Regions from separate parts of the Sinobaca sp. SA16-1 genome, predicted to be linked through region 1. Evidence: predicted binding sites of a transcription regulator. Region 1 holds the regulator's gene; the other holds the start of a gene.

Region 1 (4,434 bases):
CGATGTTGGATGAAGAACTAGAGGTAGTAGCGGTGAATGCAAGCTACCCTGCGGAAACGCTGGCTCACCTTATTAAGTATGACACAATACACGGTAAATTCGAAAAAGACGTGAAAGCAGAAGAAGGCAAATTAATTATCGATGGACAGACCGTAACGCTTCTTCAAGACAGAGATCCGGCTAATCTGCCGTGGAAGCAAATGGAAATAGATGTAGTGATTGAAGCAACGGGTAAATTCAAAACCAGAGACACGGCAGGCCTTCATTTAAAAGCAGGGGCCAAGAAAGTCGTTATTACTGCTCCGGCTAAAGAGGAAGACGCGACTATTGTTATGGGAGTAAATGAAGCAGATTACAATCCGGCGGAGCACCACATTATTTCGAACGCTTCCTGCACGACGAACTGTCTTGCTCCGGTAGTAAAAGTGCTCGATCGCACGGTCGGAATTGAAAGCGGATTAATAACGACGATCCACTCTTATACGAACGACCAGAAAAATATAGACAACCCCCACAAAGATTTAAGACGTGCCAGAGCCTGCGGGCAGTCTATCATTCCTACTACGACAGGAGCCGCCAGGGCTATTTCAAAGGTGCTTCCTGAGCTGGAAGGCAAAATGAACGGAATGGCTCTGCGGGTGCCGACGCCAAACGTCTCGCTGATCGATATTGTAATCGATACAAAAAAAGAGGTGACCGTAGAAGAAGTAAATGAAGTGCTTCGTTCTGCTTCTGAAAACGACATGAAAGGCATTATCAGCTTCAACTATGACCCGCTTGTTTCCATTGACTACAATGGAGATGAAAATTCTGCGATCATTGACGGCCTTTCTACAATGGTTATTAATAACAGGCAGATTAAAGTTCTTGCCTGGTACGATAACGAATGGGGCTACTCATGCCGCGTTGTTGATCTTGTGCGCTATGTGGGAAAGTCGGTTCAGAAAAGCTCGATGATAAGCGCTTAATGTAAGAAGAGAAAACAGGAGCAGCAAGAGCTGTCCTGTTTTTTTACTGTGGAAAAAGGGTAATGGAATATAGGCCTCACCATTGCAAATCTATTCTAAAAAACGTATACTAACTTTTGTGAATATGTCTCAGGCATGCTTCATTTATATGTAGCAGTAAGGGTTAGGACCTCATTTGGACTAACTTTCCCCCAAGGCTGGACGTTAGTATAATGAAAAGAATCCGTGGCATATGATATTTATAGTAAAGGGGGAGTCCACCCATGGATACAATGGGAAGACACGTTATAGCTGAACTATGGGGCTGTAACATTGATAAATTAAACGATAGAGAAGCAATGGAAAATGTGTTTGTGAATGCAGCATTAGAAGCCGGAGCGGAAGTAAGAGAAGTAGCGTTTCATAAGTTTGCCCCTCAGGGAGTAAGCGGCGTAGTGATTATTTCAGAATCCCATTTGACCATTCACAGTTTTCCGGAGCATGGATACGCGAGCATTGACGTTTACACCTGCGGGGACACGATAGACCCTAACGTAGCGTCTGATTATATAGCAAAAGCTTTAGAAGCCACGGAAAAAGAAACATTGGAGCTTCCGAGAGGAATGGGTCCGGTGCAGGCAGAGAAATCAGAAGCAAAAGTACTATAAAAAGTATAGATGAACCCCGTCTGAAGGCAGTGTCTCAGGTGGGGTTTTTCGTTACTGTCCAGGATTTTAGAAAAGTGATATGATAAGAACAACGAATAAAAGCATGCGAGGCTAAGCAGATGCGGAGATGATAGAATGAAATGTCCTGCCTGTCATTCTAATAATACAAGAGTGCTGGATTCAAGGCCAAGCAATGAAGGAAAATCAATTAGAAGGCGCCGTGAGTGCGACGCCTGCCAATATAGGTTTACGACTTTTGAGACGGTGGAGGAAATGCCTCTCGTTGTCGTAAAAAAGGGTGGAGCACGGGAAGAGTTCAGCCGGGAAAAAATCCTGCGCGGGCTTATTCGGGCATGCGAAAAGCGCCCGGTTGCCCTTGAAACGCTGGAAGCTATTGTAAATGATGTAGAACAGCAGCTTCGAAGTGATGGAAAGTCAGAAATCAAGAGCGAAGATGTCGGCGAACTTGTAATGGAGAGACTGGCCGGAGTCGACGATGTAGCCTATGTGAGGTTTGCCTCCGTTTACCGCCAGTTTAAGGATATTACCGTATTTATTAACGAGTTAAAGGAATTGATTAGTAAAGACGAAAAAAAATAAATGGTTTCAGCAGCCGGGTGCTTTATGCCTGGTCCGTTGGATTTGTAAAGAATTAGGGGGCGTTCTGTAATGGCTTTGTATTGGAAAGAGCTGTTACCGGCAGATAGTTTTACTATTCGGATTAAGCAGGAAAACAAAGAACATTCCAGTAAAGTAATAACTTCGCTGTATCAGCCTTTAATAGGCATTTACGCCGCATCGCTGTACCAGGTTTTAACAAATAGACTGGAAAAAGATAAATACAGCTGTGAAGAAACGTCACATCGGGATTTAATGGCGCAGATGCAGCTTCCGCTTCATCATATTGTGGAAGCAAGAAAAAAATTGGAAGGCATCGGCCTGCTGAAAGTATTGAAAAAAGAAAAAGCGGATACCCCGTGCTTTATCTATGAAATTCAGCCGCCGTTAAGCCCGGAGGAGTTTTTTAGAGATGACGTACTCAGTGTGTTTTTATTCAATCGGCTGGGAAGGGAAAAATACAGGCAGATCAGGGAACGGTTTATACTTCCTGCATTAGAGCCTGCTGCGTATACCGACGTCACCTCTTCGTTTGACCAGGTGTTTACGTCGCTTCATCAATCCGAAATGAAAATGACAGAAGAGATATTCAGCGAAAACAGTGCGATGGATCTGTTGTCGGCTGAAGGCGGTCCGGGAATTGAAATAAAAGCTCAGTCGTTTGATATTGACCTTTTGTATGCGGACATGCCCGCTTTTATTAATAAAGAAAAAATCAAATCCAGTGATAACATACATGCGATAAAGCGTCTTGCCTTTTTATACCGGATGGAGCCCCTGGATATGAGCAAAGAAATTCAGCGCTCTCTAGACCAGAATGAAGAGCTGGATCTGTCTGTTCTTCGGAAAAAAGTGCAGGAATGGTACCGCTACGAATATGGATCGGAGCCGCCTGCTTTAGGATATCGGACGCAGCCGGAAGAACACCGGGAGATGAAAGACCAGGTGCCGGTGACAGGGAAAGAAAAAATGATTAAGTATTTTGAAGAAATTTCGCCTATGGCTCTTCTCGAAAGTGTTTCTGAGGGAGCGAAAGTGCCGGCAGGAGATGTAAAGATCGCGGAATCGCTTCTATTTGAATACAAGCTGCAGCCTGGGGTAGCAAACGTACTTATTGATTATGTACTGCGCATTAATAACATGAAGCTGAATTCAGCGTTTGTGCAGAAAATAGCAGGGCAGTGGACACGTGCAAAGGTGACTACAGTAAAAGAAGCAATGGAACTTGCCAGCAAAGAAAACAAAGCACAGAAGGAACGCAAAGACCAGGCTCCTAAAGAATATGGATCCAGATTCGGGCGGTCCTCTGCGCCGAAGCCTGGTACCGTTCCGAAATGGCTGGAAGAACAAAAAGCAGGTCAGGTGAGCAAAGTGGAACAGACACCGGAAGAAGTATCGAAGTGGGAAGAAGAGAAACAGCTGTTTAAAGAGCGGTTAAAAAAATGGAAAGAGAAATCGGAAAGCTGAGGTGACACTCAATGGATCCCATTAAATCATCCCTCGATAAGTGGATGAATCAAAAAGAATGGCGGAACAGGTACAATACGCTCCGGGATGAGGTGTTAAAAGACCCGCGTATCCTGGAGTTTAAAGCAAAGCACCCGGACCTGACAAACGGTGATTTAGAACGTAACATGATGAAGCTTTTTGAGTATAAACGGGAGCGGGATCACTGTGATGCCTGTCCGGGACTCGATTTGTGCCCTAATATGATGCAGGGCTATCAGCCCGAACTGACCGGGAGCGGCAGGGAATGGAGCGTTGCCTATCATAAATGCTCTTTAAAGCTGCAGCATGATGAAAGAGTAAAGCACCGCCGGCTGATAAAAAGCCTGTATATCCCATCGGAAGTAGTGGAAGCTACGTTTGATGATATTGAACTCGATAACTCCAGCCGATCGGAAGCAGCCAGAAAAGCAATCGAATTTGTAGAAGGTGCAGATCCGGGCGGGAATGCCAAAGGCCTTTATTTTCACGGGAAATTCGGTGTAGGTAAGTCCTTTATTATGGGGGCTGTGGCTAATGCGCTGGCAAAACGGAACATATCGACTATTATTGTCTACGCCCCGGATTTTTTCCGGGAAATGAAAGAAGCTCTTTCCACTGGTACCACTCAGGAAAAAATAGACAGCATCAAAAAAGTGGATGTGCTTATTCTCGATGATATAGGCGCAGAAACAACGTCTGCCTGGATACGGGAT
Region 2 (4,434 bases), on a different contig from region 1:
AGGAATATTATAATAATCTTTGCCTCAAGAAGCAAAAGAAATCTATTATAGAAAGCAAATAATCAAGAAAAATCGTAACTTCTTTAGAAATAGAAAAAGCTTTGGTACACTAAAGATGAAAAAAGAAAGGTGTGCAGAAATGGAAAAAGAAAAGTGGTATTTCATAGACTCAGGGAAACAATCCCCTGCTTACAATATGGCAATGGATGAAATGCTCCTCCGCTGGCACAGCGAGGGAAAAATTCCTCCTGTCGTCCGGTTCTACGGCTGGAATCCGTCTACTTTGTCAATCGGATATTTTCAGAAGGTACATAAAGATATCGATTTAGACGCGGTAGATAAGCACCAACTCGGTTTCGTCCGAAGGCCGACAGGGGGAAGGGCCGTCCTGCATGATAAGGAATTAACGTACAGCGTGATTGTCTCGGAAGAACATCCGCTGATGCCTGCTACGGTGACAGAAGCCTATCGGGTTATTTCCGAAGGGCTTCTTCAGGGATTTTTAAACCTGGGGCTGGATGCTTATTTTTCTGTGCCGAAAAGCAAAGAAGAAGAGCAGGGACTAAAAAACCCCCAGTCGGCGGTTTGCTTTGATGCTCCAAGCTGGTATGAGCTGGTAGTGGAAGGACGCAAAATTGCAGGCAGCGCCCAGACGAGACAGAAGGGTGTTATACTTCAGCACGGTTCGATTATTATTGATCTGGATGAAGACATGTTGTTTGATGTCTTTACGTATTCAAATGACCGGGTCCGGGAACGAATGCAGCGTGCTTTCCGCAGGAAGGCGGTAGCGATCAACGAAATAAAAACAGTACCTGTGTCGCACGAAGATGTGGTCCAGGCGTTTCACAAAGGTTTTGCTGATGGATTAAACGTAAACTGGGTGGACTATAAACTGACAGAAGAGCAGGAAAAAGAAGTTCAGGCTCTGGCGCAGGAGCGGTACGAGTCAGATGACTGGAATTACCGCCGGTAAAAAAGATGTAAATAATTAAAAGACCCGCAATTCAGCGGGTCTTTTTGTTCGTTTATTTTAGATGAGAAGATTCTTTAGGGGGGCGGACAGCTGCGGAGAACGCGTCCTGCAGCTGTTTAGTAACCGGGCCGATGGAATAGTCTGCCTGAAAAGAGCCTTCAATCCGGACAACCGGCGTAATTTCCATTGTAGTACTTGAAATAAACATTTCATCAGCCCGGGAAGCTTCTTCTACAGAGAATGTTTTTTCAACAAAAGAAATGCCTTGTTGTGCAGCGAGCTGCTTAATAAAAAGCCGGGTAATACCGTTTAATATAAGTTGGTTGGCAGGATGTGTATACACCGCGCCGTCCTTAACAATAAAAATATTGGTTGAAGACCCTTCTGTTACAGTCGTTCCCCGATGCTGAAGAGCTTCATCACATGCATTGTCCTCCGCTTTTCGTTTAGCCATCACATTTCCCAGCAGGTTAATGGTTTTTATATCGCAGCGGAGCCAGCGGATGTCTTCCAACGCGTAAAGCGAAATACCATTTTTCTGCTTTTCGAGTGGAATCGGAGCTTCTTTTGCAAAAGCAGTTACGACCGGTTCGAGCCCGCGTTCATATAAATGATTACGTTCCTGCTCGCCCCTCGTAATCTGAATATAAACATAGCCATCGGAAATATCGTTTTCCTCTGATAGTGAATCAATAATTTCTTTAAATTGATCAAGGCTGAACGGAATAGGAATATCAATTTCTTCGGTGCTGCGTACAAATCGTGTGTAATGTTCTTCGAGCTGAAAGCAGACGCCGTTATAAAGGCGGACTACTTCATATACCCCGTCACCGAAATAATATCCGCGGTCTTCAAACGAAACATCAGCGTTACTGCGTTCTATTAGATTGCCTTTTTTCCATACATAGTCCATTATATTACCTCCGGCTTTTTTTCTAAGATACCATGAAAAACAATAAAAACCTACATACAAATTTTCTTCTTTTACGCAAGAAATGAAATTGATGAAATATCGGGTTTTTTAACAGATTGCGGGAGTTTAGGAGCCGATTGCTTCTTATTTTGCCCTTTTATGAAATTGACAAATTTATAAAAAGAGGTTTAAAAACTATATATAGTGTCAATATATAAATTATAAATACTATATATTGATTTAAAGGAAGATCGTATGGTATCATTCAGAAAGAGCTTTAAATCAGCCGCATACTTGATTTGTCTGGTGGTTTTCTTTTATTAAACAGAAAAAACAGCCGGGTCCGTCGGTTCGATGCCGAAAAATCGAGAAGTGAAACAGGAGGAATTTACATGAGTACAGCAACAAAACAAATGCCTAAAGTAAACACAGTCCAGCTAAATGAAGATATATCCCTGTTCCCGCAGGTGCATCCCGTAACAGAAGACATGAAGATGACAAAATCAGGTGTTTCCCGTCTGGTCATGCTCGACCGTTATACATTTAAGGACACGGAAAAGAAAACGCTGAAAGAAAATGATTTTGTTATTTTAACTGTTAAGGAAGATCCAAAGTTCCCTGCTAGAGGATTCGGGTTTGTCATTGCACTTGACCGTGGAAATAATACAGCGGAAGTAAGAGTAGATAATGAATTCCTCCCGCTTCTTAACGAACAGGAAGCTGAGAAAGGAACGGTTATCCGTTCTCTTGATGTTATTGAAAAGCCTTTGGAAATATATTATGAGCAGATCGCCAAGCGTAATGCTACAGGACTTGCGAGTGTGGAAAAGACAGAAGAAAGACGCCGTCAGTCTTTCCAGGAATTCTACGAAGAACTGGTAAATATGAACTTCATTCCTGCAGGACGGGTGTTGTACGGAGCCGGTGCAGAAACAGATGTAACCTACTTTAACTGTTATGTTATGCCTTATATTGCAGATTCCAGAGAAGGAATTTCCGAACACCGCAAGCAGGTAATGGAAATCATGAGCCGCGGCGGCGGTGTTGGAACGAATGGTTCGACCTTAAGACCGAGAAACACTCTTGCAAAAGGGGTTAACGGTAAATCTTCCGGTTCGGTTTCCTGGCTTGATGATATTGCAAAGCTTACGCATTTAGTAGAGCAGGGCGGTTCAAGAAGAGGCGCCCAGATGATTATGCTTGCAGATTGGCATCCCGATATTCTAGAATTCATCGTATCCAAAATGCAGAACCCGCGTATTCTGCGCTTTCTGCTCGAAAATACAGAAGATGAACAGATTAAAAAGCTTATTCAGGAAAAACTTAAATTCACTCCATTATCTCCAACGGAAGAAGCTATGTATCAAGGCATTCTTAACTATCAGTCGATTCCGGGACAAGGTGGATTCAACAACAAGATTCTTCAGGAAGCCGAAGATAAGCTTAATACCGGAGGCACGTATACCGTTAATTCTCCGGAGTTTTTAACCGGGGCAAACATTTCCGTCTGTATTACTGATGACTTTATGAAAGCTGTAGAAAATGATGCAGACTACTCGCTGCGCTTTCCCGATGTAGAAAACTACTCGAAGGAAGAAATGGCAGAATACAATCAGGAATGGCAGGAAAGCGGAGATGTCCGTGAATGGGAACAAAAAGGACATGCAGTTCGTACGTACCGTACTATTAAAGCGCGTGAACTGTGGAAGCTGATCAATGTGTGCGCCACCTATTCAGCTGAGCCGGGTATTTTCTTTATAGACAATGCAAATGAACAGACAAACGCGCAGAGCTATGGACAGAAAGTAGTAGCAACCAATCCGTGCGGAGAGCAGCCGCTCGCTCCTTATTCAGTCTGCAACCTTGCTGCAGTGAACTTAGCTGAAATGGCTAACAAAGATGAAAAAGTAGTAGACTTTGATAAACTCCGGAAAACAGTTGCCACCGGTGTAAGAATGCAGGATAACGTCATTGATGCCACCCCGTATTTCCTTGAAGATAATACAAGACAGGCAAAAGGAGAGCGCCGGGTAGGCCTTGGTGTTATGGGTATGCATGACCTTCTAATCTATACGGAAACAACGTACGGTTCAGAAGAAGGCAATGTACTGATTGATCAAATATTTGAAACGATTGCAACGACTGCATATCGTACAAGTATTGAAATCGCTAAAGAAAAAGGAAGTTTCCCTTATTTGGAAGCATCGTCGACAGAAGAAACAAATCGTCTGCGCCAGGCTTTCACAGAAACCGGATATATGAAGAAAATGCCGCAGGATATTCTGGATGGAGTCAGAGAATATGGTATCCGCAACTCACACCTTCTTACTGTAGCACCAACTGGAAGTACGGGAACGATGGTAGGAGTGAGTACGGGCCTGGAACCATATTTCTCTTTTAAATACTATCGAAGCGGTCGTCTTGGCAAATTCATTGAAGTGAATGCAGCAATCGTACAAGAATACCTGGATAGAAACCCGGAAGCAGATAAAGATGATCTTCCAGAATTCTTTATTTCTGCAATGGAACTGCTGCCGGAAAATCA

What was found. Region 1 encodes NrdR, which represses ribonucleotide reductase genes. Its sites were predicted from a motif close to AACACNATATATNGTGTT; they were not measured.
Region 2: a site for NrdR is predicted at 2,081-2,098, ahead of AC5W2J_RS06690 (vitamin B12-dependent ribonucleotide reductase). Genes of this name have one in related genera too.

What each region holds. Positions count from the first base shown of each region.
Region 1 is NZ_JCAKFL010000003.1:165,539-169,972, forward strand. Features, by position in the region: gene AC5W2J_RS08790 (glyceraldehyde-3-phosphate dehydrogenase) at 1-968, shown strand, start outside; gene speD (adenosylmethionine decarboxylase) at 1,232-1,615, shown strand; gene nrdR (transcriptional regulator NrdR) at 1,751-2,215, shown strand; gene AC5W2J_RS08805 (replication initiation and membrane attachment family protein) at 2,285-3,700, shown strand; gene dnaI (primosomal protein DnaI) at 3,712-4,434, shown strand, end outside.
Region 2 is NZ_JCAKFL010000002.1:516,149-520,582, reverse strand. Features, by position in the region: gene AC5W2J_RS06700 (lipoate--protein ligase family protein) at 140-976, shown strand; gene dat (D-amino-acid transaminase) at 1,029-1,889, opposite strand; gene AC5W2J_RS06690 (vitamin B12-dependent ribonucleotide reductase) at 2,282-4,434, shown strand, end outside.